Regions from separate parts of the Pseudomonas sp. RP-B7 genome, predicted to be linked through region 3. Evidence: predicted binding sites of a transcription regulator. Region 3 holds the regulator's gene; each other region holds the start of a gene.

Region 1 (7,985 bases), on a different contig from region 3:
CATCGACCAGGGTCAATTGCGCCCCGGCGAGCGGGTGCCGTCGGTGCGGGCGCTGGCCCAGGAACTCAAGGTGGCGCGGGGCACGGTGGAGACGGCGTATCAGTTGCTGGTCAGCGAAGGTTTTTTTGAGGCGCGCGGGCAGGCCGGTACGGTGATTGCGACGACGCTGCCCCAGATCGCGGTAAAGCCCGCGCCCGTGCCGGCGCCTGTCGCCAGCGGACCGTTGCCGCTGCAAATGGGCGTGCCGGCACTGGACGCGTTCCCGCGCAAGTTGTGGGCCCGGCTGGTCACCCAGCAAGTGCGTCGCACCGATGCCGAGAGCCTGGCCATGGGCGACGTGCGCGGCGTACAAGCCCTGCGCGTGGCCATCGCCGGCTACCTCGCGTTGTACCGGGGCGTGGAGTGTTCGCCGGATCAGGTGTTTGTCTGCGCCGGTTATGCGGCGGGCCTGACCCTGGTCTGTGATGCCCTGGACATGCCCGGGCAACGCTGCTGGTTCGAAGACCCGGGTTACGTGCATGCACGGCAGTTGTTGAGCCATCAAGGCTTGCACCTGGTGCCGGTGCCGGTGGACCGCGATGGGCTGGATGTGGGCCAGGGCATCCTGCGCAGCCCACAGGCGCGGCTGGCGCTGGTCACGCCGGCGCACCAGAGCCCGCTCGGCGTGGCGCTGAGCCCGGCGCGGCGCAAGGCCTTGCTGGGCTGGGCAGCGGCGCAGGGCAGTTGGGTGGTCGAGGACGATTACGACAGCGAATTCCGCTATCACGGCAAACCGCTGGCCGCGCTCAAGAGCCAGGATCACGACGACCGGGTGATCTACGCCGGTAGCTTCAGCAAGATGTTGTTCCCCGGTTTGCGCCTGGGTTACCTGGTGGTGCCGAACGCCTTGGTGGCGGCGTTTGAGCGCAGTGCGCAGTTGTTGCAGCAACGCTGTGCGCAACTGTTGCAACTGACCGCGGCGGATTTTCTCGAGCAGGGGCATTTCACCCGGCACCTGAAGAAAATGCGTCAGTTGTATGCGCAGCGACGCGGGCTGTTGGTGCAGGCGTTGCAGGCCCATTGCGCGGATGTCCTGCGGGTCGATGAGCAGGCGGGCGGGATTAATCTGTTGGCACGCTTGGTGGTCGCGGTGCCGGACGAGGCGGTGGCGCAGGCAGCGAATGAGGCGGGCCTGGCACTGCAGGCGTTGTCGCGGTGGACGATTGAACCGGGGCCACAGGGCTTGCTGATGGGGTTCACTAATGTGGCGACGGCGCAACAGGCCCAGGCTATTGCGCAGGTGTTGCGTGGGGTGATTGCCGGGCAAACCGTGGCTGGGCCACAGGGGCAGTGATGCTGTACGAATCTGTGACCGACAAGTTCTGTAATAAAAACGTCACTGCGCTGGGGATTAAATCCTCCACGGGCTATTTTGGTGCATCTCAATAACCAGAGTAGCCATGGATGAAATACCAACCCTTCAGCCGTACCTTGATTGCCACTGCGCTGGTATTGACGGTCGGCGGTGTGCACGCCGCGTCCCAGGCCCCGGTGGCCGGTGAAAATGGCATGGTGGTCACGGCCCAGCATCTGGCCACCCATGTGGGCGTGGATGTGCTCAAGGCCGGTGGCAATGCCGTGGACGCGGCCGTGGCCGTAGGTTACGCACTGGCGGTGGTATACCCGGCGGCGGGCAACCTCGGTGGCGGCGGTTTCATGACCGTGCAACTGGCGGACGGGCGCAAGACCTTCCTCGACTTCCGCGAAAAAGCCCCGCTGGCGGCCACCGCGAACATGTACCTGGATAAAGACGGCAACGTCATCGAAGGCCTCAGTGCCAAGGGCCACCTGGCGGTCGGCGTGCCTGGCACCGTCTCGGGCATGGAGCTGGCCCTGAGCAAATACGGGACCCTCAAGCGCGCCCAGGTGATTGCCCCGGCGATCAAGCTGGCGGAAAACGGCTTTGAGCTGGAGCAGGGCGATATCGACCTGCTGCATACCGCCACCGGCGAGTTCGAAAAAGATAAAGATATGCGCGGGATCTTCCTGCACAACGGCCAACCGATGCAGGTGGGCCAGAAGCTGGTGCAGAAAGACCTGGCCAAGACCCTCAAGGAAATCTCGGCCAAGGGCAGCGACGGTTTCTACAAAGGTTGGGTAGCCAAGGCGCTGGTGGATTCCAGCCAGGCCGGCAAGGGCATCATCACCCAGGCTGACCTGGACAAGTACAAGACCCGCGAACTGGCGCCGATCGAGTGCGACTACCGTGGCTACCACGTGGTCTCCGCGCCGCCGCCGAGTTCCGGTGGCGTGGTGATCTGCCAGATCATGAACATCCTCGAAGGCTATCCGATGGCCGACCTCGGTTATCACTCGGCCCAGGGCCTGCACTACCAGATCGAAGCGATGCGCCATGCCTACGTGGACCGCAACAGCTACCTCGGCGACCCGGACTTCGTGAAGAACCCCATCGCCCACTTGCTGGACAAGGACTACGCCGCCAAGCTGCGCGCTGCCATCGAACCGCAAAAGGCGGGAGATTCCCAAGCGATCAAGCCGGGCGTTTCGCCCCATGAAGGCAACAACACCACGCACTACTCCATTGTCGACAAGTGGGGCAACGCGGTCTCGGTGACGTACACCCTCAACGACTGGTTCGGTGCGGGCGTGATGGCGAGCAAGACCGGGGTCATCCTCAACGATGAAATGGACGATTTCACCGTCAAGGTTGGCGTGCCGAACATGTACGGTCTGGTGCAGGGTGAAGCCAACGCCATTGCACCGGGCAAGGCGCCGCTGTCGTCGATGAGCCCGACCATCGTGACCAAGGATGGCAAGGCCGTCATGGTGGTAGGCACGCCGGGTGGCAGTCGCATCATTACCGCGACCTTGCTGACGATGCTGAATGTCATCGACTACAAGATGAACATCCAGGAAGCCGTGGACGCGCCGCGTTTCCACCAGCAGTGGATGCCGGAGACTACTAACCTTGAGACGTTTGCAGTGAGCCCGGATACCCAGAAGATCCTCGAAAGCTGGGGCCACAAGTTCGCCGGGCCGCAGGATGCCAACCACTTGGCGGCGATTCTGGTGGGTGCGCCGTCGTTGGGTGGCAAGCCGGTGGGGAACAACCGTTTCTACGGGGCGAATGATCCGCGTCGCAACACGGGCCTGTCCTTGGGCTACTAACGCCTGACGCGGTCAAAAATGTGGGAGCGGGCTTGCTCGCGAAAGCGGTGTGTCAGCCAAAGATTTATTCGCTGATCTACTGCATTCGCGAGCAAGCCCGCTCCCACACAAGCCCGCTCTCACAGTGAGGGCAGTGTCAGGGCTGAAGTAGTCGCGCTACCGCTGCAAACGCCGCAACCCGGCGCTCTTCCCAATTCCCCTTGATCACCAACACAGGCTGTTGATGCTCCCGCATCCACTCCAGACTGCCCTGGAAAAACGCCTGGCGATCCTCCAGTTGCGGCTGGCATCGCTGTCCATCAGCCGTCCACTCCACATCATCCGGCGACAGCAGCAAGTGCAGGTCGTAGTGACGGGCCAGCAGTTCGCTGTCGAGCCATGCCGGGTAGTCGCCGAAGAGGACCTGGCTCCAGAGTTTGTTGGTCAGCAAATGCGTATCGAGGATCAGCAGGCGCGGCTGTTGGGCGCGGGCGGCATCTTCCCAGGCCAGTTGGCCGTGGGCGATCGCCGGGATGTCGGCCAGGGTGGTATCGCGTTGGTGATGATCGATGAAGTGGCGCACGTATTCACCGACCATCAACCCGCCGAAATGCGCTTGCAACTCGGCGGCCAGCCAGCTTTTACCGCTGGATTCGGGGCCGGCCAATACCACGACCTTCATGCCTGCAACGCCGGGTCGGCACGCCATTCGCGCCAGCCTTGCACCGCGATGGCGGTAAACAGGGCGTAGAGCGCGGCGGTGAGGTAGAGACCTTTATAGAGAAACAGGCCGACGAAGATCACATCCACGGCAATCCACAGCGGCCAGCACTGCACGCGTTTCTGCGCCATCCACATCTGCGCCACCAGGCTGAAGCCGGTGAGTGCAGCGTCGAGCCAGGGTTGCGCGGCGTCGGTCCAGTGGGCCATGGCGGCGCCCAGCAGCAGGCTGCCGGCGGCGCCCACCGCGAGGCTGGCGATGATGGCTGGCCCGCCGAGGCTGGTGACCTGGCGGCCTTGCTTGACCTCGCCGGCGCGGGTCCACTGCCACCAGCCGTACAGTTGCAGGACGGCGTAGACCACTTGCAGCAGCATGTCGGAATAGAGTTTTACGTCGTAGAACACCCAGGTGTAGAGCAACACCATGATCAGGCCGATGGGCCAGCACCAGGGGTTCTGTTTAACCGTCAGCCAGACAGCGATCACCCCCAGGGCGGCGGCGAACAGTTCAAGCCCGGACATGGCGGTTCCTTGGGAGTGTGGAAAGGGGCGGTGATTGTAACGAAAGAAGTTTCGCGTAGGAATTAACCTTGTAGTGAGCGGGCTTGCCCCGCGCCTGGGGGGCGAAGCCGCCCTAAACCCAGGCGCCGCGGTGTATCAGTAAGACCGCGGGGCCTGGATTTGGGGCTGCGTCGCCCCCAGGCGCGGGGCAAGCCCGCTCACTACAAACCCCGTCCTGGGGTTAGATTTTGAATTGGCGCAGCAGGGTGTTGAGTTGTTCGCTCAGGCCGCGCAGGTGGGTGCTGGCGGCACTCGACTGTTCGGCGGCGATGGCGGTGCTGTGGGACAAGCCCGCCGCCTGGGTGACGTTCTGGTTGATGTCCTCTACCACATGCGCCTGTTGCAGGGTGGCGCTGGCAATCGACGCGTTCAGGCCGTTGAGGTTGTGCAGGGCCTGGCCGATGGCGGTGAGGCTGGCGCCGGCCTGGCCGGCTTGTTCGATGGTCAGTTGCGAGGCGTTGTGACTCTCGCTGATCACCTTGACCGCCGCTTCCGAGTGGCCTTGCAGGCGTTCGATCATGCCCTGGATCTCGGCGGTGGATTTTTGCGTGCGCTGGGCCAGCAGGCGCACTTCATCGGCGACCACGGCAAAGCCACGGCCTTGTTCGCCGGCCCGTGCGGCCTCGATGGCGGCGTTGAGTGCGAGCAGGTTGGTCTGGTCGGCGATGGAACGGATCACTTCGAGCACGCTGCCGATCTGGGTGCTTTCGGCGGACAGGGTACGCATCACCTCGACCGCCTGGCTGATGGTGCCGGAGAGCTGGTCGATCTGTTGCAAGCTGCCGTCGATATTGACCTGGCCTTGCTGGGCCTGGGCCTGGGCATCGCGCATTTCACTGGCGGCGTGTTCGGCGTTCTTGGCCACGTCCTGCACGCCGTAGGTGACTTCGTTGATCGCGGTGGCCACCAATTCCATCTGCTGCGATTGCTGCTGGCTGCGGTCGTGGGCCTGGCTCGCGTTGTTGCCCAGCTCGGTAGACGATTGGCCGAGGGCGTTGGCGCACACCTGCAACTGGCCGACCACGTCGCGCAATTTGGCGGTGAAGCTGTTGAAGTGCTGGGACAGTTGGGTCACTTCGTCGCGGCCGTGGGTGTCGAGGTTGTGGGTCAGGTCGCTTTCACCACTGGCGATATTGCCCATGGCGTCCACTGCTGCCTGCAACGGGCGCACGATGCTGCGCGCGATCAACACCACCAGTAGGGTCATCACCAGCGCGATGATCAAACCAATGGCCGAGGCTTTCCACACCTGGGCGGAGAACTCGGACTGCACATCGTCCACGTAGACGCCGGAGCCGATGATCCAGCCCCAGGGTTGGAACAGTTGGATGTACGAGGTCTTGGCCACCGGTGCATCGGCGCCCGGTTTCGGCCAGCGGTAGTTGACGATGCCGGCACCCTTGGCCTTGGCCAGGGCCACGAATTCGTTGAACACCGCAAAACCGTCTGGGTCACGGATCGCCGAGAGGTTCTGGCCGTCAAGCTTGGGGTTGGCCGGGTGCATGATCATCACGGGCGTGAGGTCGTTGATCCAGAAATAGTCGTCATGGTCGTAGCGCAACCCGCGCACCGCGCTCAGGGCTTGCTTCTGGGCGGCTTCGCGGGTCATGACGCCGCTGGTTTCGAGGCCGTGATAAAACGTCAGGATGCCGCTGGCGGTCTGCACCACGTGCTCGGTTTGCTGGCGCTTGGCCTGGTAGAGCTCGCCATGAATTTGCTTGAGCATCAGTAAACCCAAGGCCAGCAGCATCAGCACGGCGACTATCAGGATCAGCCAGAGGCGGCGGCTGATCGACATATTGCGCAAACTGTTCATCGTCCTGTCACTCCGGGCTTTTTATAATTGTGGGCGTTGCATCGACTTTTACGCCTTGTCTGATAGGCTTTCGGCCGGTAATCGGAAAACCTGAGTACTGCCTGATTTTTCACGGGTTTTTTCAAACGCCCAGCGTCAGTGAACCAATTAAAAAAGACTAACGAGGCATGCCACGCGCATGACCTTTTGGGGGAAGCATGGATTTTTGGACCGCCATACAGGCATTGATTCTTGGCGTGGTGGAGGGGCTGACGGAGTTCTTGCCGATCTCCAGTACCGGCCACCAGATCATCGTCGCCGATTTGATCGGTTTCGGCGGTGAGCGCTTTGAAGCGTTCAATATCATCATTCAACTGGGCGCGATCCTGGCCGTGGTCTGGGAGTTCCGACGCAAGATCCTCGACGTGGTCATCGGCCTGCCGACCCAGCGCAAGGCGCAGCGGTTCACGGTGAACCTGATCATCGCGGTGTTGCCGGCAGTGGTGTTGGGCGTGATTTTTGCTGACTTGATCAAACACTACCTGTTCAACCCGATCACCGTGGCCGCCGCGTTGGTGGTGGGCGGCGTGATCATGTTGTGGGCTGAACAGCGTCAACACGCGGTGCATGCCCAGAGCGTCGATGACATCACCTGGAAAGACGCGATCAAGGTCGGCCTGGCCCAGTGCCTGGCGATGATCCCGGGTACCTCGCGTTCCGGCGCGACCATTATCGGCGGCCTGTTGTTCGGCCTGTCGCGCAAGACCGCCACCGAGTTCTCGTTCTTCCTGGCGATGCCGACCATGGTCGGTGCGGCAGTGTATTCGGGCTACAAGTACCGTCACCTGTTCCAGCCCGATGACTTGCCGGTGTTTGCCATCGGCTTTGTCACCTCGTTCATCTTCGCGATGATTGCGGTCAAGGCGTTGCTCAAGTTCATCGCCAGCCACAGCTACGCGGCGTTTGCCTGGTATCGGATCGCGTTTGGCCTGCTGATCCTGGCGACCTGGCAGTTCGGTTGGATCGACTGGTCTGCCGTCAAACCATGAGCATCCAGTACCCGCGCCTGAAGGCGGCGATTTTTCTGTTGCTGTGCGCTGCGCCGCTGCTGGGCTCGGTGCTGCTGTGGTGGCGCGGCGAGACGGTGCTGCCGCTGGTGGCCTACGCCGTGGTCAGCGTGCTGGCGTTCTTGCTGTACTGGCGTGATAAGCGCCAGGCGCAAACCAACGGCTGGCGCACCCCGGAGAACATCCTGCATGCCGTCGAGCTGGCAGGCGGTTGGCCGGGGGCGTTGATCGCCCAGCAGGTGTTGCGGCACAAGACGCGCAAGGTGTCTTATCAGGTGCTGTTCTGGGCGATTGTGCTGCTGCATCAGGTGTTCTGGCTGGACCAATTGTTCCTGGGCGGCACCTTTCTTTCAGTCCTCTAAACGCAAGCCGATCTGCGTGCGCTTGGGCAGTTTGCTCACCACCAGTTGGTGGGAGCGCCGCAACAAGCTGCGCAGTTCCTCGGCGCCCAGCGGGTAGGGCGTGTTCATGATGATCCACTGCGCGCGGGCCAGGTAGGGCGCCGGGTGGATGCCTGGGCGGTCGACGTGGCCGAGGAACAGATCCTTGTCGACCTTGAATGCCAGCGAATCACCGCGCAGGTTTTGCAGGGCGAACATCTTGTTGCCGGCAATCGAAAACACGCGCACGCCGCCCCATTTGTAGTCTTCCCGCGCGCCGGGCAGGCTCAGGCAGAATGTGGCGACTTGTTCTTC
Region 2 (7,985 bases), on a different contig from region 3:
GCGAGCACCAATAGAGGGCCGCCGACGTAGTTCACGGCTTCTTGCTGCCGGGGATTGAGTCGGGACATACAGAATTTCAGGAGTCGTTGTTCAAAAGGGCGGGCATTTTAACAGGCTGGCAGGATTCTGCTCTCTCAGAACGACGGTGTGACGTACCACTCGATCTAAATTTGCCGGTTTTGCTACTTTGCCGCAGGATGTCAGGGCATTTGCGACTAACTGCGTGCAGTCTGTGTATTTGATAACCCCTATCATTGGTGATTGTCAGGCCGCACGTCATACTGCCTGTCGCCAACGAAATCTTGCAGAGTCTAGGGAGCTAGCTTGTCTACGCCTGTCGAACCCTTGCGTTTGCTGCTGCTGGCCGATGAGCCGGCATGGGCAGCGTTGTTGCGCGAGTGCCTGGCGCCGATGGGCGATGGGGCTGTGCTGATCAGTGCACCAAATTGGGATTCCGTAAGTCGTCTGTTCGATGACGACCACGGTGCCGTGCTATTGACCACGCCAGGCCTGCAACCCGCTCCCGGTCGTTGCAGCTTGCCGTGTGTGTTGCTGTTGGAGCAGGAGCCGCTGGTGCCGCCGTTGGGTGCCAGCGATTGGCTGGTTCGCACGGTGTTGGACGCCGATACATTGCGCCGCTGCCTGCGCCATGTGCGCGAACGCGGTGTGCTGGAAAACACCCTGCAACGCCTCGCCGAGCAAGACCCGCTGACCGGTATCGCCAACCGCCAGGGTTTCCAGACCTTGCTGGCGGCGCGGCTGGCCGAGAATGAAGGTCGCGGCCTGGCCCTCGGTCACCTGGACCTCGACAATTTCCGTCACGCCAACGACGCCCTCGGGCACCAGGCCGGCGACCGGTTGATCCTGCAAGTGGTCTCGCGGCTCAAGAGCCAGCTGGAAGCCGGCGACCAACTGGCGCGCCTGGGCAGCGACGAATTCGCCCTGCTGATCGACACCCGCCGTGCGCCCCAGCGCGCCGAGTGGATGGCCGAACGCATTACCGAGGTCATGGCCGAACCCTACTGGGTGGACGGTGAAAGCCTGTTGATCGGTTGCAGCCTGGGCATGGCCCATGCGCGTGCGCGTGCTGGCGCCGACCCGCTGATGTGGCACGCCCACATCGCCATGCAGCAAGCCAAGAGCACCCAGGGCTGCACCTTTCATATTTTCAACGAACGCATCAATCGTAACGCGCGCAGCCTGGCCGACCTGGAAAGCGAACTGCGCCGCGCCCTGCGTCGGGATGAGCTGGAGTTGCACTACCAGCCGCGCCTGGACCTGGACGACGGGCACATCGTCGGCCTCGAAGCCCTGGTGCGCTGGCGTCACGGCGAGCGCGGCCTGTTGCCGCCCAGCGAATTCGTGCCCCTGGCCGAGCAAAGCGGGCTGATCGTGCCGTTGGGTTACTGGGTGATTTCCCGGGCCCTGCGCGACATGCAAGACCTGCGCGAACGTGGCCTGCCGCCGTTGCACATGGCGGTCAACCTGTCGTTCCGCCAGTTCCAGGACAGCCAATTGCTCTCCACCCTCAGCCGGCTGATCGCCGAGCGCGGCGTGGAAGCGCAATGGCTGGAATTCGAACTCACCGAAACCGCCGTGATGCGCCGCAGCGATCTGGTCAAGCAGACCATGGACGCCCTCGGTCGCCTCGGCGTGCGTTTTTCCCTGGATGACTTCGGCACCGGTTTCTCATCGTTCGTGCACCTCAACAGCCTGCCGATTGCCTTGCTCAAGATCGACAAGAGCTTTGTCGGCGGCATGGAAGAGCGCGAAGAGAACCGCAAACTGGTGCACGCGATGATCAACCTGGCCCACAACCTCAACCTGGAAGTGGTGGCCGAGGGTGTGGAAACCCCTGAGCAACTGGCGTTGTTGCGGTTGTTTGGATGCGACCAGGCCCAGGGATATCTGATCAGCAAGCCGTTGCCGTTGCCGGAGTTGATCGAGTACCTGACCTTCGGCAAAGGCCGTGAGGCTTTACTGGGTTGAATTGCAACGCCGGTCGACTGTGCGAGCGGGCTTGTGTGGGAGCGGGCTTGCTCGCGAATGCGGTGTATCAGTCACTGACTATTTGGCTGACCCAGCGCATTCGCGAGCAAGCCCGCTCCCACAGTTGTTGACCTGGTTAGGTCGTTACTCCGCTTGTGCCGCCTGAAATGTGGCTTGAACCTGCGGCTCGTGGCGGATCATCCGCTTCATCTTCGCCTCAAACGCCCATGTCAGGCTCACCGCCGCGCACGCCAGCCCCAGCGCCAAACCCCACCACACGCCTGTCGGCCCCCAACCGAGGGTGAACGCCATCAGCCACGCCGACGGTGCACCGATCAGCCAATAGCAACCCAGGCCCACCAGGAAAGTGGTCTTGGCGTCCTTCAGCCCGCGAATGCAGCCCATGGCAATGGTCTGCACCCCGTCGAACAACTCGAACCACGCCGCCACGGCCAGCAAGCTGACGGCCAGGACGATCACGTCGTGGAATGCCGGGTCGTTGTGGTCGAGGAACAGTCCTATCAATGGGTCGGAAAACAGCCACAGCACCGCCGCAAATCCCAACATCACCGCGGCGCCAAAGCCGATGCCGACCCGGCCGGCCAAACGTGCCTGCAGCAGTTGCCCGGCACCGTAATGCTGGCCGATACGCATGGTCACCGCGTAGGACATTCCCGCCGGCACCATGAAGGCCACCGAGACGATTTGCAGGGCGATCTGATGCGCCGCCAGCTGCGTGCTGCCCATGGTGCCCATGCACAGCGCGGCGAAGGCAAACAGTCCGACCTCGACCGCATAGGTGCCGCCAATCGGCAGGCCCAGGCGCCACAGTTCGCGCAGATAGTGCGTGTTCAGGCGTAGGAGGCCGGTGCCCAGCGGGTAGGCAGCATAGGCGCGGTTGCTGCGGATGTACCACATCAACGCCAATGCCATGCCGTTGGCCACAATCGCGGTCACCAGGCCGATGCCCATCAAACCCAGTTTCTGCAAGCCGAACATGCCTTCGATCAAGGCGTGGTTGAGCAGGTAGTTGAGCACCGTGCCACACAGGCTGATCACCATCACCGGGGTGGCCTTGCCGATGGCGCTGGTGAAACCGCGCAAGGCCATGAAGCTCAGGTAGCCGGGCAGGGCGAAGGGCAGGATCGTGAGGAATTGCCCGGCGGCGTGCACGTTGGTTTCGGTCTGGCCGAACATCAGCAGCACCGGCTTGAGGTTCCACAGCAGCAGCGCAGCGGCCAGCGCCATCAGCCAGGCCAGCCACAGCCCGGCCTGGGTCAGGCGTGTTGCACCGTCGATGTCGCCCGCGCCATGCCGGATCGCTACCAGGGTGCCCACCGCCGCAATCACGCCGATGCAGAAAATCGACACGAACGAATAGCTGGCCGCGCCCAGGCCACCACCGGCCAAGGCTTCGGGGCTCAGGCGGGCCATCATCAGCGTGTCGGTCAGCACCATCAACATGTGCGCCAACTGTGAGGCAATCAACGGCCCTGACAGCCGTAGAATGGCCCAGAGTTCGGTACGTGCCGGATGCTGCATGATCATCACGCTCAAAAAGTCATAGGGTTGTGGAAGGGTTGATTCTCGGCGCTCTGGGCCTATTGCACAAAGGGATAAAAGCGATCACTTGCATGATTAAAACTCATGCCTGAATGATTCTGGTAGGGTTTCGGCATCCTGCTGTCGGAGCCTTCCCTATGTCTCGTCGTCTTCCTCCGCTTTACGCGTTGCGCGCATTTGAAGCCGCGTCCCGACACCACTCCTTCACCCGCGCGGCAGAGGAGTTGTCCATCACCCAAAGCGCGGTGAGCCGGCACATCCGCACCCTGGAGGAACATTTCGCCTGCCGCCTGTTCCAGCGCAGTGGCCGCACGTTGCAGCTCACCGAAGCGGCCCGCCTGCTGCTACCGGGCGTACGTGAAGGCTTCGCCGCCCTTGAGCGGGCCTGCCATACCTTGAACGCCGAAGATGACATCCTGCGCATGAAGGCGCCGTCCACCCTGACCATGCGCTGGCTGCTGGCGCGCCTCAGCCGGTTCCGCGCGTTGCAGCCGGGCAACGAGGTGCAATTGACCAGCGCGTGGATGAGCGTGGACGAGGTGGACTTCAACCAGGAGCCGTTCGACTGCGCGGTGCTGTTGAGCGACGGGCATTTTCCGGCGGACTGGGAAGCCTGCTACCTGTTCCCCGAGTTGTTGATCCCGGTGGGCGCGCCGAACCTGCTGGACGACGGCCCGTGGGACGCTACGCGCCTGGCCACTGCCGAGTTGCTGCATCCCACGCCCGACCGCCGTGACTGGCGCAACTGGCTGCAACGCATGGGCTTGTCGTCGCAGGTCTCGCTCAAGGGCGGGCAGGTGTTCGATACCCTTGAGCTGGGCATGATCGCCGCTGCGCGGGGTTACGGCGTGTCCATGGGGGACTTGCTGATGGTGGCCGAAGACGTCGCCCAGGGGCGATTGAGCCTGCCGTGGCCAACTGCCGTGGCCAGTGGGGAAAATTACTATCTGGTGTGGCCGAAAACCCGTCCCGGCGGTGAGCGCCTGCGCCGCTTGGCGGACTTTCTCCAGAGCGAGGTGCAGGCCATGGCACTGCCGGCGGTAGAGCGCCTCGATTGAAGGGGGATGGCTCGGTATAGCAATCGTTTGCGTGATACCCCTGTGCAGTACTCAAGTATTGCTCGGCGCCGCCGAAGTAGGTGTGTTGGAACCATCGTACTCCAACGCTACCCACCAGATAATTTGCCGAGCAGCGCTATGAGATCAGGATGATCCTGGCCTCGGCCAGGAGCTGTCATGTCTCAACCTCGTGCTCGGATTGCTTCCCAGCTAGGCCTCGCGCTCGCCGTGATTTTGGCTGTCGTCATCAGCGGCAGTACGGTGTTTGCCTTGCGTTCCCTCGACTCCGCCAACCTCGACACCCGCGAGGAACACCTGGCCAGCGAAGCGCGCCTGCTCGCCGATCAACTCAACACCTTCCACAGCACCTTGCGCGAAAGTACCCAGCGTTTGAGCGGGCTGTTCGAAAAGCGCTTCGGCGCCGGTTTGAGTGTGCGTGCCGACCAGCCGGTGAGCGTGGCCGGCGTGCAGACCCCGGGCCTGTACCTGGGCAACGCGGTGCTGAACAACGATTTCGCCGAAGTCGATGAGTTCAAGGACACCTCGGGCGGCGTGGCCACCGTGTTTGTGCGCACGGGCGAGGACTTCGTGCGCGTCAGCACGTCCCTGACCAAACAGGACGGCAGCCGTGCCATCGGCACCGCGCTGGATCACCAGCATCCGGCCTATCAACGCCTGCTGGCCGGGCAAAGCTACGTCGGCCGTGCAGTGTTGTTCGAACGTTCCTACATGACCCAGTACACGCCGGTGCGCGATAGCGCGGGCAAAGTCATCGCGGTGCTGTTTGTCGGTTTCGACTACACCGACGCGCAAAACGCCCAGTTCGATAACCTCAAGCGTTTCCGCATCGGCCAGACCGGCTCCCTGGCGCTGCTCGATGAGCAGAAACACTGGCTGGTGCCGCCCGCGGGCGTGCAGGCGCTGGACCAGGCGGCCCCAGTGATCGTCGACCTGGCGAAAAAGCCGGGTGAAGGGCGCTTCTGGAGCGACAAGAACGAAGACTTCTACAGCGTCGCGGTGCCGTTCGACGGCGGGCCGTGGTCGGTGGTGGCGAGCATGCCCAAGGCAGAGATTCGCTCCGTGACGTGGTCGGTCGGGATTCGCCTGATCATCGGCAGCGTACTGGCGATGTTGCTGGCGGTGGGCGCAACGGTGTGGTTGCTACGCAGCAAGCTGGCGCCGTTGAGCGACCTGGTACGCCAGGCCGAAGCCCTCGGCGCGGGCGATTTGAGTGCCCGTCTGAACGTCTCCAGCCATGACGAAATCGGCCAACTGGCACGCAGCTTCAACCAGATGGGTGAAGCGCTGTCGACCATGGTTTCGCATATCCGCAAGGCCGCCGAAGAGGTCAACAGCCGCGCCCAGGCGTTGTCCGGTTTGTCTGGCGGTGCCTATGAAGGCATGGAGCAGCAATCCGGCGAGATCACCAGCATGGCCGGCGCGGTGGAAGAGTTCAGCGCCACCTCGTTGAACATTGCCGACAATATGGGCAGCACCGAACGCCTGGCCCAGGAAAACGCCCAGCAGACGCGCATCGGCCGCAATTCGATGCAAGAGGCGTCGTCGTCCCTGGAGCACATCGCCACCGCCTTGAACAGCACGGCCACGGTGATCAACACCCTCGGCCAGCGTTCCCAGGAAATCGGTGGGATCGTCGGCGTGATTACCTCCATCGCCGACCAGACCAACCTGCTCGCGCTCAACGCCGCCATCGAAGCCGCGCGCGCCGGTGAGCAGGGCCGTGGGTTTGCCGTGGTGGCCGATGAAGTGCGCAACCTGGCCTCGCGTACCCGCCAGGCCACCGACGAGATTTCCGGGATGATCCAGAGCATCCAGCAGGAGACCGGCAACGCCATCAGCACCATGGAGCATGGCAACGTATTGATGCAGGAAGGCCTGTCGCGCAACGCCGATGTCGCGTCGGCTCTGGCGCGCATCGATGAGCAAAGCCGTTCGGCGGGGCAGCAGTTTGCCGCGATCACCACCGCGACCCAGGAGCAGAGCAGCACCGCGACCTTGCTCAGCAGCAACCTGCAAAGCATTGCCCTGGCCAACAGCGAGCAGCGTGAAGTGGTGTCGAACCTGGCGATTACCGCCAAGGAGCTGGAGACATTGGCGGCGGGCCTGCGCCATGAGGTTGACCGCTTTCGTTGACCCAGACACGGCAACGCCGGTGTACGGGATAGCGATTCCCATACACCGGCGTTGCTCAAGCGCGTAAGCCGAGGGTTACACGGTCGCGCCCGCTGGCTGGGCGTCGATCACCTCGTTGTACGGCGCCTGGACCCGATCACGCAGGCCGTAGTCACGGATCACCGAGGTCACGCGCACGCGGTAGTCGTCGAAGATCTTGTCGCGGCCGGCTTTTTGCGCCGACAGGTGCGCGGTTACGTTGCGCCATTGGACCACGGCTTCTTCATCGCGCCAGGTGGTCACCGACATGACTTTCTTGGGGTTCAGGGTGCTTTGAAAGCACTCCACGGAGATGAAGCCTTCCATGGGCTCAAGCATCGGCGTCAGCTTGTTGACCAGATCGACATAGGTCTCGCCCTGGCCCGGCAGCGCTTGCAGCTCAAACAAAACTACGATCATGTTAATTCCTCATCCTTGTGTTTTTAGTGGGTGTCGCTCAGGCGGCTGTCACGGTCGACGGCCTGCTGTTCAGTGCTGTGCTGGCGTTTCCAGTGCGTCCAGCCAGTCGTTGATCACGGTGCGGGCGGCCACGGTCAGGCGGTCGCCCAGCTCGATGGCGGCGGCGCGCAAGGCGTGGGGGTTGATGCCGGTTTGCGACAGTTCGCAGGCATGGCCGACCAGCCAGTGTTCGAGCTTGTTTACATCGGCTTCGAGGTGAAATTGCAGGGCCAGCACGTTGCGACCCAGGGCGAATGCCTGGTGGGCACCGACCGCCGTGCTGGCCAGGTGCACGGCATCCTTGGGAATGTCGAATTGGTCGCCGTGCCAGTGCAGTACGGGGGTGCCTTGCAGTGCCGCGAGCACCGAATCCTGGCCGGCCGTGGTCAGGGTCAGGGCTGAAAAACCGATTTCCTTGACGCCCAGCGGGTACACCTTGGCGCCCAGGGCGCGGGCAATCAGTTGTGCCCCCAGGCAGATCCCCAGCATCGGTTTGCCCGACTGCAAACGCTGGTTGATCAGCGCCAGCTCGTCATGCAGGAACGGGTAAAGCTGCTCGTCGTAGGCCCCGATCGGGCCACCCAGCACGATCAGCAGGTCGGCCTTTTGCACGTGCGCGCTGTCGAGTGTGTCGAGCATGGGGTCAAGGTAGTGCAGTGCGTAACCCTGTGCGGCCAGGACGGCTTCCAGGGTGCCGGCGTCCTCGAAATGTATGTGGCGCAGCGCAATTGCAGTCTTCATGGA
Region 3 (7,985 bases):
GCCGAAGCCACCAGCCAGCGCTTGAGGTAGAACAGTGGCAACGCCTTGTCACGCACGATTACCACTTCCTGGCCGTCGACCACGTTGGTGCGCGACAGGTCGAGGTGGAAGATCTCGTTGACGTTGACCAGCGGGAAGGCGAACGCCTGGTTGCCCAGCATCACCATCAGCGTCGGCATGATCGCCAAGGTCAACGGCACCTTGATCACGATCTTCGAGCCCTGGCCCTTGGTCGAGTAGATATTGATCGAGCCGTTGAGCTGGCTGATCTTGGTCTTCACCACGTCCATGCCGACGCCACGGCCGGACACGTCGGAGATCTCGGTCTTGGTCGAGAAGCCCGGGGCGAAGATCAGGTTGTAGCACTCGGTGTCGGTCAGGCGGTCGGCGGCGTCCTTGTCCATCACGCCACGCTTGACCGCGATATTGCGCAGGATGGTCGGGTCCATGCCTTTGCCGTCATCGGTAATCGACAGCAGGATATGGTCGCCTTCTTGCTCGGCCGCCAGGATCACCTTGCCGCCACGGGACTTGCCCGAGGCTTCGCGTTCTTCCGGGGTTTCCACGCCGTGGTCGACGGCGTTGCGCACCAAGTGGACCAGCGGGTCGGCCAGGGCCTCGACAAGGTTTTTGTCGAGGTCGGTTTCTTCACCCACCAGTTCCAGGTTGATTTCTTTCTTGAGCTGGCGCGCGAGGTCGCGAACCAGGCGCGGGAAGCGGCCGAAGACTTTCTTGATCGGCTGCATCCGCGTTTTCATCACGGCGGTTTGCAGGTCGGCGGTGACCACGTCGAGGTTCGACACGGCCTTCTGCATGGCCTCGTCGCCGCTGTTCAGGCCCAGACGCACCAGGCGGTTACGCACCAGCACCAGTTCGCCGACCATGTTCATGATGTCGTCCAGGCGTGCGGTATCAACCCGCACGGTGGTTTCGGCTTCACTGGCAGGTTTTTCAGCGCCAGCCGGTGCAGGTGCCGCGGCACGTGCAGGGGCGGCGGCGGCGGGCGCCGCAGCAGGCGCGGGAGCCGGTTTGGCGGCTGCCGGAGTCGCAGCTTTCGCCGCCGCTGCTGGCGCTGGCGTGGCGACCTTGGCCGTCGCACCCACTTCGGTGAACTTGCCTTTGCCGTGCAGTTCGTCCAGCAACGACTCGAACTCGTGATCGGAGATCAGTCCGTCGCCGGCAGGTGCGGCAGGGGCAGCAGGCGTGGCAGCCGCCGCGGTTGGCGCGGTGGCTGCGACGGCGGGCAAGGCGTCGGCCGCAAACGTGCCCTTGCCATGCAGCTGGTCGAGCAACGCTTCAAATTCGTCGTCGGTGATGTCGGTGCTGGTCGAGGCGGCTGGCGTTTCGGCAGGCGTTTCGGTCGGCGCGGCAGGTGCCACCGCGTCGGCGGCGAACTGGCCTTTGCCGTGCAGCTGGTCGAGCAGCGATTCGAATTCAGCGTCGGTAATGTCTTCACCCGTCGGCGCCGCAACGGGCGCTGCCGGAGCTTCAGCCTCGGCCTTGACCGCGCTGAGGGAGTTGAGCAGTTGCTCGAACTCGCTGTCGGTCACGTCCGCTTCGGGCTCTGCCACAGGTTCCGGCACAGCTTCAGCCACCGGTGCCGCCGACATGTCGGCAGGCTCGGCATAGCGCGCCAGGGCGGCCAGCAGTTCCGGCGTAGCTGCGGTGATCGGGGCACGTTCACGCACTTGGCTGAACATGCCGTTGACCGCATCCAGTGCTTCGAGAATCACGTCCATCAACTCCGAGTCGACGTGCCGCTCACCCTTGCGCAGGATGTCGAACACGTTCTCGGCGATGTGGCAGCACTCCACCAGCTCATGGAGCTGGAGGAAGCCGGCGCCCCCTTTTACAGTATGAAAACCGCGAAAAATTGCATTGAGCAGGTTCGCATCATCCGGTCGGCTTTCCAGCTCGACCAGTTGCTCGGACAACTGCTCTAAAATTTCGCCGGCCTCTACAAGGAAATCCTGAAGGATCTCTTCATCGGCGCCGAAGCTCATGTGGGTGCTCCTTAGAAGCCTAAACTGGATAACAGGTCATCGACATCATCTTGACCCGATACAACGTCTTCACGTTTATCGGCATGAATCTGCGGACCTTCACCCTTGGCGAGATGTTTTTGTGGATCTTTTTCCGAGAGGATCGCTTCGCGGTCATGTTCGATGCCGGCAAAACGGTCAACCTGGCCTGCCATGAGCACCAATTTGAGCAAATTGCTTTCCACTTCGGTGACCAATTGGGTCACACGCTTGATCACCTGACCGGTGAGGTCCTGGTAATCCTGGGCCAGCAGAATGTCATTGAGGTTGCTGGAAACCATGCGGTTTTCCTGCTCACTGCGTGACAGGAAACCTTCGACCCGACGTGCCAACTCACGAAACTCTTCGGCCCCGACTTCGCGGCGCATGAAGCGACCCCAGTCGTGGCTCAAGGCCTGGGCTTCGGTGGCCATGCCATTGACCAGAGGCGTGGCGTTTTCCACCAGGTCCATGGTGCGGTTGGCCGCTGCCTCAGTCAGCCTGACCACATAGGACAGGCGCTCGGTGGCATCGGTGATCTGCGAGATCTCTTCGGCCTGGGGCATGTGCGGGTCGATCTGGAAATTGACGATCGCACTATGCAGCTCACGCGTGAGCTTGCCCACTTCCTGGTACAGGCCGCGGTCACGGGTCTGGTTGAGCTCATGGATCAACTGCACCGCGTCGCCGAACTGGCCTCTCTCAAGGCAGTCGACCAACTGGTGAGCATGCTTTTTCAGGGTCGACTCGAAGTCTCCCTGTGATGTTTCTTTATGCTCCATAGCTCCCCCGCGATGGCATTAGCCGTGGATGCGTTCGAAGATTTTTTCGATCTTCTCTTTCAAGGCCAATGCAGTGAAAGGTTTGACCACGTAACCGTTTACCCCGGCTTGGGCGGCTTCGATGATCTGTTCACGCTTGGCTTCGGCGGTCACCATCAACACGGGCAGGCCGCGCAGCTTTTCGTCGGCACGCACGTGACGCAGCAGGTCGATACCGGTCATGCCCGGCATGTTCCAGTCGGTTACCAGAAAGTCGATGCTCCCGCTGTTGAGGATCGGAATCGCCGTAAGGCCGTCATCCGCCTCGACCGTGTTTGTGAACCCAAGGTCACGCAACAGGTTTTTAATGATCCGCCGCATCGTTGAGAAGTCATCAACGATGAGGATTTTCATGTTCTTGTCCAATTCGACCTCCAAGCAGTCTTAAACGCGCCCAGCACCTGGACGCGCCATTTCAATCAACAGGCGTTACACAAAAAGGACTGCCCAGGGCACCACGGCGCAAAACCGCAAAAGCGTCACGCCTTCACGGTCTCGTCTGCAGTGTCCCCACACTGCCTGTCAGCGCGCGCGCCACTCTCCCAACCGCCCCCGCAAGCGGGCTGCGCACTGGCTATGCAGCTGGCTGACACGCGATTCGCTGACCCCCAGGACCTCACCGATTTCCTTGAGGTTCAGCTCTTCGTCGTAGTACAGCGCCAACACCAGTCGCTCACGCTCCGGCAAATTGGCAATCGCGTCCGCCAACGCGCCCTGGAAGCGTTCATCCTCCAGGTCGCGCGACGGCTCAAGATGTGCACTCGCGCCGTCCTCGTGCAGCCCTTCGTGTTCGCCGTCCTGTAGCAGGTCGTCGAAGCTGAACAGGCGGCTGCCCAAGGTATCGTTCAAAATCCCGTAATAATCGTCGAGACTCAATTGGAGTTCGGCCGCAACTTCGTGATCTTTAGCGTCGCGACCGGTTTTTGCTTCAATTGCACGAATTGCGTCACTGACCATGCGCGTATTGCGGTGTACCGACCGCGGCGCCCAATCACCTTTACGCACCTCATCGAGCATCGCGCCACGGATACGGATGCCCGCGTACGTCTCGAAACTGGCACCCTTGCTCGCATCGTATTTGGTCGACACTTCAAGCAGGCCGATCATGCCGGCCTGGATCAAGTCTTCGACCTGCACACTCGCCGGCAGGCGCGCCAGCAGGTGATAGGCGATGCGCTTGACCAGCGGCGCATAGCGCTCGATCAATTCGCCCTGGCTGTCACGTGCCGACTTCTTGTAAAGGTTGTAGCCGCTGGATGTCATAGCACAGGTCCCGCGCTCGTCTGATGCACCAATCGCTCGACGAAAAACTCCAGATGCCCCCGGGGATTGGCGGGCAATGGCCAAGTATCGACCTTCTGAGCAATAGCCTTGAACGCCAGTGCGCACTTCGAACGAGGGAACGCTTCATAGACCGCACGCTGCTTTTGCACGGCCTTGCGCACGCACTCGTCATAGGGAACTGCGCCTACGTATTGTAAGGCGACATCAAGAAAGCGATCCGTGACCTTGGTCAACTTGGCGAACAGGTTGCGCCCTTCCTGCGGGCTCTGGGCCATGTTGGCCAGGACGCGGAAGCGGTTCATGCCGTAGTCACGGTTAAGCAATTTGATCAGGGCGTAGGCATCGGTGATCGAGGTGGGTTCATCGCAGACCACCAGCAAGACTTCCTGCGCGGCGCGCACGAAGCTGACCACCGACTCGCCGATCCCGGCGGCGGTGTCGATCACCAGCACGTCGAGGTTGTCGCCAATGTCGCTGAACGCCTGGATCAGGCCGGCATGCTGCGCCGGGCTCAGGTGCACCATGCTCTGGGTGCCGGAGGCAGCCGGTACGATGCGGATCCCGCCAGGGCCCTGGAGCAGCACATCACGCAGCTCGCAGCGGCCCTCGATCACATCGGCGAGGGTGTGTTTGGGCGTCAGCCCCAGCAGAACGTCGACGTTCGCCAGACCCAGGTCAGCATCCAGCAACATGACCCGACGGCCAAGCTCTGCCAGGGCCAGGGACAAATTCACTGACACGTTAGTTTTCCCGACGCCACCTTTGCCGCCGGTCACCGCGATCACCTGTACGGGATGCATGCTGCCCATTTTATTTCTTTACCTTGTCTTGCTTAGACGCAGGCTACATGGCTTGGCCGCGTGAATCGCTTGCAGACCAACGATGTAGATACATTTCACGGTGTTCGCCCTGCCCTCAACCCACCCGCTTTGCCGGGTTGTGGTAGAGGTCGGCGAACATATCGGCCATCGCTTCCTCGCTAGGCTCTTCTTGCATTTGCACGCTGACAGCGCGGCTGACCAACTGATGACGGCGCGGCAGATGCAAATCATCCGGGATCCGCGGCCCGTCGGTCAGGTAGGCGACCGGTAATTCATGGCTGATCGCCAGGCTCAATACTTCGCCCAGGCTCGCCGTCTCATCCAGTTTAGTCAGGATGCAGCCGGCCAGGCCGCAACGTTTGTAGCTGTGGTATGCAGCGGTAAGAACCTGTTTCTGGCTGGTGGTTGCAAGCACCAGGTAATTTTTCGACTTGATGCCACGCCCGGCCAGGCTTTCCAGTTGCATGCGCAGCGCCGGATCGCTGGCCTGCAGGCCGGCGGTGTCGATCAGCACCACGCGCTTGCGCAGCAGCGGATCGAGGGCGTTGGCCAGGGACTGGCCCGGGTCGACGTGGGTTACCGACACATTGAGGATACGGCCCAGGGTCTTGAGCTGCTCCTGGGCGCCGATGCGGTAGCTGTCCATGCTCACCAGCGCGATGTTGTGCGCGCCGTACTTGAGCACATAACGCGCGGCCAGCTTGGCCAGCGTGGTGGTCTTGCCCATGCCGGCAGGGCCGACCATGGCGATCACACCGCCCTCTTCCAGGGGCTCGATTTCCGGGGTGACGATCATCCGCGCCAGGTGCGCCAACAGCATGCGCCAGGCTTGGCGAGGCTCCTCGATTTCGGTGGTCAGTGCCAGCAGGTCGCGGGACAACGGGCCGGACAGGCCAATGCGTTGCAGGCGGCGCCACAGGTTGGCCTGGGCCGGCTTGCTGCCTTGCAACTGTGTCCACGCCAGGGAGCCCAGCTGCACTTCCAGCAGCTCACGCAGGCCATTGAGTTCAAAGCGCATCGAGTCGAACACACGCTGGTCGACTGCGCCCGCCGGTGGCGGCGCTGCAGGACGCGGTGGTTCGGTGAAGGTGGGCTCAACCAAGGGCTCCGCAGCGGTCAGCGGCAGGCCGGCGAACAACTGGCGATTGGTGGTGGCATCGCTGTCGCCGCGCATGCTCAGTTCGGCCTGGGCCGACACAATGCGCGAGGCGGTCTTGCGCAGCTCGTCTTCGAGTTCCATGTTCGGCACACGCGGCGCCAGCGCCGAAGGCGTGTAATCCAGGGCAGCCGTCAGCTCGACACCGCCGGCAATACGACGGTTACCGATAATCGCGGCATCGGCGCCCAGCTCATCACGCACCAGTTTCATGGCCTGACGCATATCGGCGGCGAAAAAACGCTTCACTTGCATAACCCACTACCTCAGCCGTTGGGCCCTACTGTCGCGACGATAGTCACTTGCTTGTTGTCAGGAATTTCCTGATAAGCCAAAACGTGCAAATTCGGAACTGCCAGGCGCCCAAACCGCGACAACATCGCCCGGACGGGGCCGGCCACCAGCAGAATCACCGGATGGCCCTGCATTTCCTGGCGTTGTGCGGCGTCGATCAACGAACGCTGCAGTTTTTCAGCCATGCTTGGCTCCAGCAGAACGCCCTCTTCCTGGCCTTGTCCTGCCTTCTGAATACTATTGAGCAATATTTGTTCCAACCTTGGCTCCAAGGTGATCACAGGCAGCTCAGACTCAGTCCCTACAATGCTTTGCACGATGGCGCGAGACAATCCGACACGCACCGCCGCCACCAGCGCGGCGGTATCTTGACTCTTGGCGGCATTGTTGGCGACGGCCTCGGCGATGCTGCGAATGTCGCGCACCGGCACCTGTTCGGCCAGCAGCGCCTGCAACACCTTGAGCAACTGCGACAGCGACAGCACGCCTGGCACCAGCTCTTCTGCGAGTTTTGGCGAAGCCTTGGCCAGCAAACCCATCAATTGCTGGACTTCCTCGTGGCCGATCAGCTCGTGGGAGTGCTTGTACAGGATCTGGTTGAGGTGGGTGGCGACCACGGTGCTGGCGTCAACCACGGTGTAGCCCAGGGACTGCGCCTGGCTGCGTTGGCTGATTTCGATCCACACCGCTTCCAGGCCAAAAGCCGGATCTTTGGCGGTAATGCCGTTGAGGCTGCCGAATACCTGGCCGGGGTTGATCGCCAACTCGCGGTCCGGGTAGATCTCGGCTTCGGCGAGGATCACGCCCATCAGGGTCAGGCGGTAGGCACTGGGGGCCAGGTCGAGGTTGTCGCGGATGTGCACGGTGGGCATCAGGAAGCCCAGGTCCTGGGACAATTTCTTGCGCACGCCCTTGATCCGCGCCAGCAGCTGGCCGCCCTGGTTGCGGTCCACCAGCGGGATCAGGCGGTAGCCGACTTCCAGGCCGATCATGTCGATCGGGGTCACGTCGTCCCAGCCCAACTCCTTGGTTTCCGAGGCGCGGGCCGGGGACGGCAGCAGTTCCTGCTGGCGCGCCACCTCTTGCAGGGCCTGGACCTTGACCGCGTTTTGCTTTCTCCAGAACAGGTACGCCGCGCCGCCTGCCAGGGCCGCCATGCTCAGGAACGATACGTGGGGCATGCCCGGCACGATGCCCATGATCGCCATGATGCCCGCCGCCACGGCCAGGGCCTTGGGCGAGGCAAACATCTGCCGGCTGATCTGCTTGCCCATGTCTTCGGAGCCCGAGGCACGGGTCACCATGATCGCGGCAGCTGTGGATAACAACAGTGATGGCAATTGCGCCACTAAACCGTCACCGATGGTCAGCAAGGCGTACACCTTGCCCGCATCGCCGAAGGTCATGCCGTGCTGGAAGATACCGACGGCCATGCCACCGATCAGGTTGATGAACAGAATCAGCAGGCCGGCGATGGCGTCACCGCGCACGAACTTGCTGGCACCGTCCATGGAACCGTAGAACTCGGCTTCCTGGGCGACTTCCAGGCGGCGAGTCTTGGCTTGGTTCTGGTCGATCAGGCCGGCGT

What was found. Region 3 encodes FliA, which starts transcription of late flagellar genes. Its sites were predicted from a motif close to CTAAAGTTTNNNNNNNNNNNGCCGNTAA; they were not measured.
Region 1: the regulator FliA is predicted to act here: its motif matches at 6,312-6,339, upstream of OPU96_RS01730 (methyl-accepting chemotaxis protein).
Region 2: the regulator FliA is predicted to act here: its motif matches at 4,661-4,688, upstream of OPU96_RS08480 (methyl-accepting chemotaxis protein).

Annotation. Positions count from the first base shown of each region.
Region 1 covers NZ_JAPFHC010000001.1:383,757-391,741, reverse strand. Annotated here, with positions in the region: gene pdxR (MocR-like pyridoxine biosynthesis transcription factor PdxR) at 1-1,333, shown strand, start outside; gene ggt (gamma-glutamyltransferase) at 1,444-3,168, shown strand; gene OPU96_RS01740 (AAA family ATPase) at 3,305-3,829, opposite strand; gene pnuC (nicotinamide riboside transporter PnuC) at 3,826-4,389, opposite strand; gene OPU96_RS01730 (methyl-accepting chemotaxis protein) at 4,610-6,244, opposite strand; gene OPU96_RS01725 (undecaprenyl-diphosphate phosphatase) at 6,442-7,272, shown strand; gene OPU96_RS01720 (DUF1294 domain-containing protein) at 7,269-7,652, shown strand; gene OPU96_RS01715 (MmcQ/YjbR family DNA-binding protein) at 7,641-7,985, opposite strand, start outside.
Region 2 covers NZ_JAPFHC010000006.1:152,240-160,224, forward strand. Annotated here, with positions in the region: gene rep (DNA helicase Rep) at 1-68, opposite strand, end outside; gene OPU96_RS08465 (putative bifunctional diguanylate cyclase/phosphodiesterase) at 325-1,989, shown strand; gene OPU96_RS08470 (NorM family multidrug efflux MATE transporter) at 2,134-3,537, opposite strand; gene OPU96_RS08475 (LysR substrate-binding domain-containing protein) at 3,690-4,610, shown strand; gene OPU96_RS08480 (methyl-accepting chemotaxis protein) at 4,788-6,764, shown strand; gene OPU96_RS08485 (antibiotic biosynthesis monooxygenase family protein) at 6,840-7,202, opposite strand; gene OPU96_RS08490 (glutamine amidotransferase) at 7,272-7,982, opposite strand.
Region 3 covers NZ_JAPFHC010000002.1:90,693-98,677, forward strand. Annotated here, with positions in the region: gene OPU96_RS03200 (chemotaxis protein CheA) at 1-2,003, opposite strand, end outside; gene OPU96_RS03205 (protein phosphatase CheZ) at 2,015-2,803, opposite strand; gene OPU96_RS03210 (chemotaxis response regulator CheY) at 2,822-3,196, opposite strand; gene fliA (RNA polymerase sigma factor FliA) at 3,365-4,105, opposite strand; gene fleN (flagellar synthesis regulator FleN) at 4,102-4,935, opposite strand; gene flhF (flagellar biosynthesis GTPase FlhF) at 5,042-6,358, opposite strand; gene flhA (flagellar biosynthesis protein FlhA) at 6,370-7,985, opposite strand, start outside.